2 linked regions of the Aggregicoccus sp. 17bor-14 genome follow. The protein of the gene in region 1 interacts with the protein of each later gene in a pairwise test. Links are inferred from orthologs where the notes say so. Each region holds a gene or a part of one and is shown on either strand. Other genes may lie near its edges. The genes, in order: FGE12_RS21790 and priA.

What was found.
Region 2: the proteins of FGE12_RS21790 (region 1) and priA interact in binary tests that used the Escherichia coli proteins (3 or more experiments, as listed by UniProt). The link is inferred for Aggregicoccus sp. 17bor-14 from one-to-one orthologs.

Annotation. Positions count from the first base shown.
Region 1 is NZ_VJZZ01000012.1:88,058-91,147, forward strand. The notes cover bases 307-3,090. They hold FGE12_RS21790 (single-stranded DNA-binding protein), read left to right. Parts: upstream 307-1,337; coding sequence 1,338-1,844; downstream 1,845-3,090. Other genes in these bases: FGE12_RS21785 (MFS transporter), read left to right, coding at 307-1,141; FGE12_RS21795 (succinate dehydrogenase), read right to left, coding at 1,954-2,625; FGE12_RS21800 (Hsp33 family molecular chaperone HslO), read left to right, coding at 2,894-3,090. Also shown: more of FGE12_RS21785, read left to right, coding at 1-306. UniProt on the Escherichia coli protein: Plays an important role in DNA replication, recombination and repair. Binds to ssDNA and to an array of partner proteins to recruit them to their sites of action during DNA metabolism. Acts as a sliding platform that migrates on DNA via reptation.
Region 2 is NZ_VJZZ01000007.1:115,527-118,761, reverse strand. What follows is about bases 67-2,995. They hold priA (primosomal protein N'), read right to left. Parts: upstream 2,690-2,995; coding sequence 443-2,689; downstream 67-442. Other genes in these bases: FGE12_RS14980 (TVP38/TMEM64 family protein), read left to right, coding at 2,824-2,995; FGE12_RS14990 (DUF4388 domain-containing protein), read right to left, coding at 67-427. Also shown: more of FGE12_RS14990, read right to left, coding at 1-66; more of FGE12_RS14980, read left to right, coding at 2,996-3,235.

The sequences.
Region 1 (3,090 bases):
GCTCAAGTTCCTCTGGGCGCCGCTGATGGACCGCTACGTCCCTCCCTTCCTGGGACGGCGGCGTGGCTGGATGCTCGTCACCCAGGTGCTGCTCGCGGTGGGGCTGCTGGTGATGGCGTCCATCAACCCGCAGGCCACGCCCGGCCTGATGGCGGCCGTCGCCGTGGCGGTGGCCTTCTTCGCTGCGAGCCAGGACATCTCCATCGACGCCTTCCGCACCGACTCCCTCACGGAGGAGGAGCGTTCGATGGGCATCGCCACCTTCAACGTGGGCTACCGCGTGGGCATGGTGGTGGCGATGTCGCTCGCGCTGATCATCGCGGCCAAGGCCAGCTGGCGCGTCAGCTACAGTGTGATGGCCGCCTTCATGCTCGTGGGCGTGGTGGCCACCTTCCTCGCGCGCGAGCCGCTCGCGCTGCGCCCGCCGCGCAATCTGGTGCAGGCGGTGGTGCTGCCCTTCCGCGAGTTCATGTCGCGCGGCTGGGCTGCGCTGGTCGCCATCGCCTTCATCCTCATCTTCCGGGTGGGCGACGCGGTGGCAGCGGCGATGAATACGCCCTACGTGCTGCGGCTGGGCTTCACCCTCATCCAGGTAGGCACCATCCAGAAGGGCGTAGGCATGGCCTGCGCCATCGGCGGCGCGGTGCTGGGCGGCATGCTGGTGAGCCGCCTGGGCGTGCGGCGCAGCCTGCTGCTCTTCGGCTCGGCGCAGGCGGCCACCAACCTGCTCTACATCGCGCTGGGCACGCGCGGAACGGACGCCGTCTTCCTCGGCTTCGCCGTGGGCGCGGACAACTTCGCGGGCGGCCTGGGCAGCGCGGCCATCACCGTGTTCATCACGGCGCTGTGCAACAAGAACTTCTCCGCGACCCAGTACGCGCTGCTCTCCAGCCTCTCCGCGGTGCCGCTGCAGCTGCTGGGCGGCTTCTCCGGCGTGCTCGTGGAGTGGCTGGGCTGGCCCGCCTTCTTCACCGCCACCGCGCTCGCCATGGCGCCCGCGCTGCTGCTGCTCCTGCTGCTGCCGCCGGACCTGGGCGCGCCGAAGCCGGACCCGGAGCTCGCCCCCGAGCTTCCCGAGGCGGACGACACCGGCACCGCCGCGGCCCCGCGCCTGGGCGAGACCGGCACCGCGCGCCGCTAGCGCCCCCGCTGCACCACAGCCCTGTAGCGAAAGAGGGGGCAGGCAGCCGACCGGACGCTTCCGGAGCCGATTTACCGGCCTGGAATTCGCGGCGTGTCAGCCCCCGCTGCTATAGCTCTCCTTCAGCCGCCGGGGAGGTCCCGGCGGTACGTACAACCGGCCCGCAACGGACCGGTTCTCGAAAGGAAGGGCAGTCATGGCTGGAGGCGTGAACAAGGTCATCCTCATCGGCAATCTCGGCGCGGACCCGGAGGTGCGCTTCACCCCAGGCGGGCAGGCGGTCGCGAACTTCCGCATCGCCACGAGCGAGAGCTGGCAGGACAAGAATGGCCAGAAGCAGGAGCGGACCGAGTGGCACCGCATCGTCGTCTGGGGAAAGCTCGCGGAGCTCTGCGGCGAGTACCTGAAGAAGGGGCGGCAGTGCTACATCGAGGGCCGCCTGCAGACGCGCGAGTGGACGGACAAGGAGAACAAGAAGAACTACACCACCGAGGTGGTGGCCAACACCGTCCAGTTCCTCGGCAGCCGTGACGGCGCGGGCGCAGAGGGTGGCGGTGGCTTCAGCCGCGGCCCGCGCACGGGCGGCGGTGGCGGCGGCGGGGCCTCTCGCGGCGGCGGGGACGACTACGGCGCGCCGCCCCCCGGCATGGACGACCACAACCAGGGCGGCCACGGCGGCGGGGACGACGACATCCCGTTCTAGGCGCCTCCGCCCTCTCCTCCGGGAGAGGGCACCGAACCCCTGAAAAGCGAAACGGCCGCTCCGGACTCTCCGGGGCGGCCGTCTTGCTTTCGGACCCTCGCGGGAGCGACTACCCGCCGAAGGCCTCACCCGCGCGGTACAGCGCGTAGACCGCGCCCCAGCTCATCGCGAGCAGGAGGGCGAAGAAGCCGAGCGCCACCGGCTCGAAGCGGCGCATGGAGCGCTCGGTGGCGAGGATGCCCCAGCTCATGCAGAAGCCCTGGATGCCATTGGCCAGGTGGTAGCTCACGGCGAGGGTGCCCAGCAGGTAGACGATGAGCGTAGGGGTGTGGTGGTGCATCTCGCCCGCGATGTCGCTGAAGGCCTCGGGGGCGCCGCCGCCCAGGCGCGGGTGGAGGAAGGCCAGGTAGATGTGCGCGCAGAGGAACGCGAGCAGGCCCACTGCGCTCAGGCGCTGCAGGATGTACTTGGTGTTGCCGTAGTTGTTGTAGCTGCCGTTGTTGGGGCGGAAGCTGAAGAGGCGCTGGATGCCCCAGCCGGTGTGCATGAGCAGGGGCAGCAGCACCACGAGCCAGGTGAGCACCTGGGCGAAGGGGTGCTTGTACTCGGTCACCGAGCGCTGCCACGCGCTCGCGCCCTGGAAGGCGGCGAGGTTGTTCCACAGGTGCACCACCGTCCACACGCCCAGCGGCACCACCGAGAGGAAGCTGCCCAGGCGGGAGGTGAGGAGCGAGTTCTTCTGCGGGACGGCGGAGGCGGCAGGGGTGCTCGGGGTGCTCATCGGAGGCTCCAGCGAGGCCGGGCGCGCGCGCGGGGGCGCTCGCCCGGGGATGACGTCGTACGGGGCTTATATCCGCACCCCCCGGCCGCCCTGATCGCCTTTTTCGCGCCGGGCGCCCGCAGTGCCCGTCCCAAGCATTAGCCCCACCCGGGGGCTCCAATGAGGCTTGAACGGGCCCTGGGTGAGCCCCCGCCCTCCAGGCACAAGGGCGGCAGGGCGTGCTTTCGCGTTGGCGGCGGGGCAGGGCGCAGGCTAGTGAACCGTCCCTATGGCCGACGAACTCGTCAGTGGACTTCTCAAGGACGTGGACCTGCGCGTGGTGCTGGTCACCGCCGGGACCCTCGTGCGCAAGGCGCGCGCCCTGCACTCCGCGGAGCCCGCGGCCGCGGCGCTGCTCGCGCAGGGGCTCACGGGCGCCGCGCTGCTCGCGGCGCTGCAGAAGGAGAAGGGCCGCATCAACCTGCA
Region 2 (3,235 bases), on another replicon or contig:
ACGGGTCCTGCGGCTGGGCGGGGAAGTAGGGAGCGCGCTCGGCCGAGGCGCGGTTCTCGATGACGTACCAGGCGTCCGCCTCGGTGGGCGAGCGCACGAGGGAGTCCACCTGCTGGAGGAAGGCGGGGCCGTCCAGGGGCAGCGGGGCCACGGGCGCGCCGTAGCCGGGGATGGGCTCGCCGAGCAGCAGCACGCGCGCGAGCCGGCCGTCCGGGTGCTGCGCGAGCTCGTCCAGCACCACGTGGCCGCGGCCGCTCTCCACCGAGGGCGCGAGCACCAGCAGGGCGGGCAGGTGGTGGCCGTAGGCGATGAGCGCGTCTGCGGCGGAGGTGGCGAGGATGACCTCGTGTCCCTCGCGCGCGAGGAGGCGGCGCACGGCGGCGATGGTGGCGATGTCGTCGTGGACGAGGAGGACCGGCGCGGCCATAGGGGGCTGGAAAGTCTACAGCATCGCGCCCGGGTCCACGTCGATCACCACCCGGACGCTCGCGGGCACGTCGTCGAGCTTCGATTCCAGGCTGGCGAGCAGGGGGGCGAGCGCGGCGTGGGTGGGCGCCTTGAGCAGCAGCTGCCAGCGCGTCTTGCCGCGGATGCGGCTGATGGGGGCGAGCGCGGGCCCTAGCAGGCGCACCCCGGCGGACGGGGGCGGCATGCGGCGCGCGAGGTGGTCTCCGAGGAAGCGCGCGACGCCCGCGGTCTGCTCCGCGTTCTCCCCCTCGAGCCGGATGGCGGCGAGGCGGGCGAAGGGCGGATAGGCGAGCGCCTTGCGCCACTGCAGCTCCTGCTCGCTGAAGCCGTCGAAGTCGTGGGCGAGCACGCGGCGCACGGGCTCGGCGTCCGGGTTGTAGCTCTGGATGAGGACGCGCCCCGGGTCCTTGCCGCGCCCCGCGCGCCCGCCCACCTGGGTGAGCAGGTGGAAGGTGCGCTCGCCGGCGCGGAAGTCCGGGATGGCGAGCGAGGTGTCCGCCATCACCACGCACACCAGCGTGACGCCGGGGAAGTCGTGCCCCTTGGCCACCATCTGCGTGCCCACCAGCACGTCGATCTCCCGGCGCGCGAAGGCGGCGAGCAGCTCGGTGAGGCGCTCGGCGCTGGTGGCCGAGTCGCGGTCCAGCCGGGCCACGCGCGCGCGCGGCAGCCGCTCGGCGACCTCGGCCTCCACGCGCTCGGTGCCCACGCCCAGGCGCAAGAGCGGCCCGGTGCACTCGCTGCAGCGCTCGGGCACGGCGGTGGCGAGGCCGCAGTAGTGGCACACCACCTTGCCCTGCCCGCGGTGGTGGGTGAGGCACACGTCGCACTCGCTGCACTTGAGCGTGTGGCCGCACACCTCGCAGAGCAGGAAGGTGCTGTGGCCGCGGCGGTTGAGGAAGAGGATGACCTGCTGGCCGCGCTCGAGCGTCTGCTCCATCGCGTCCAGCAGGGGCCGGCTGAGCACCGGCGCCTCCTCGGTGGTGGGTGCGCCCTCGCGCGGGCGCTCGATGCGCAGGTCCACCAGCTCCACCGAGGGCATGGGGCGGTCGTCCACGCGGCGGCGCAGCTCGATGAGCCCGTAGCGCCCGCGCCGCGCGTTCTCCAGCGTCTCGAGCGCCGGGGTGGCCGAGCCCAGCACCACCACCGCGCCGGCCTGCTTCGCGCGCACCACGGCGAGGTCGCGCGCCTGGTAGCGCAGCTTCTCCTCCTGCTTGAAGGAGGGGTCGTGCTCCTCGTCCACCACCACGAGGCCGAGCCGGTCCACCGGCGCGAAGATGGCGCTGCGCACGCCCACCGCGATGTGCACCGAGCCCTTGCGCAGCGCCTGCCAGTGGAAGAGCCGCTCGCGGTCCTTGAGGCCCGAGTGCAGCACGGCCACGTCCGCGCCGAAGCGGCTGCGAAAGCGCCCCACCAGCTGCGGGGTGAGGGCGATCTCCGGCACCAGGATGAGGCTGCCCTTGCCCTGCGCGCGCGCGTGCTCCACCGCGCGCAGGTAGACCTCGGTCTTGCCGCTGCCCGTCACCCCGTGCAGCAGGAAGGGCTTGAAGCCGCCGGCATCCAGCGCCGCCTCGAGCACCTGGCCGGCCGCGGCCTGCTCGGGGGTGAGCTGCGCGGGGCGGCCCTGCGCGAGCCCCTCGCGCACGCCGGGCTGCAGCACCTCCTCCTCCAGCCGCACGAGGCCGCGCTGGGCGAGCTTCTTCAGCGTCTCGCGCGCGCCGGGGATGGCGTGCGCGACCTCCTCGAGCGGCGCCCTTCCCCCCACCGCGAGCAGGTACGCGAGCGCGGCGGACTGTGCGGGAGCGCGCGCGAGTGCCGCGGGCACCTCGGTGGTGAGGGCACGCGCGAAGTGCTGCACGTCGGGGCGCGCCTCGTGCTCCTCCTCGGCCTTGGAGAGGCCCGGGGGCAGCGCGCCGCGGATCACCTCGCCGAGCGGGTAGCGGTAGTGCTCGGCGGCGAAGCGCAGGAGCGCGATGAGATCCGCGGGCAGCGCCGGCGAGGCCTCGAGCACGCTGTGGATGGGCTTGAGGCGCGGCAGGGCCGCCTCGGGCGGCGGCTGCGCGGGGCCCAGGTAGAAGCCGAGCGCCTTGCCGCGGCCGAAGGGCACGAGCACGCGCTGGCCGGGCGCGAGCTGACCGGCGAGCTCCTCCGGGATGCGGTAGGTGAACTCGCCGCGCACGGGGCGGCCGACGGCGACGGAGGCGAGGGAGGGCGAGCTCACGGCAGGCTGCACACTCTACAGGCGGACCCTGACCTGCCCAGTTCCTTGCGCACGGAAGCCTTCGGGTGTGACCGGGCGTGCGGCTCGCGCGTAGAACGCGGGTGAAGCGGCCCCAGGGCCGCGCGGGGAGGCGCATGAGGGCAGGAGCGAAGTGGACGCTGGCGGCGCTGGTCGTGGCGGGGGCGGGGGCGGCGCTGTTCCTGCTGCCGCTGAACCGGTGGCTGCTCGCGCTGGTGGAGCAGATGCGTGGGGCGGGCGGCGCGGGGGCGGCGCTGTACGTCGCGGCCTACGTGCTCGCGTGCGTGCTGCTCATCCCGGGCTCGGTGCTCACGCTCGCCGCGGGCTTCGCCTACGGACCGGTGCAGGGCACGCTGCTGGTGATGGTGGCGAGCATGCTCGGGGCGATGGCCGCCTTCGTGCTGGGGCGCACCGTGCTGCGCGGCCCCATCGAGCGCAGGCTCGCGAGCCAGCCCCGCTTTGCCGCGGTGGACCGCGCGGTGGGGGCGCAGGGCTTCAAGGTGGTGTTGCTCTTGCGCCTCTCGCCCC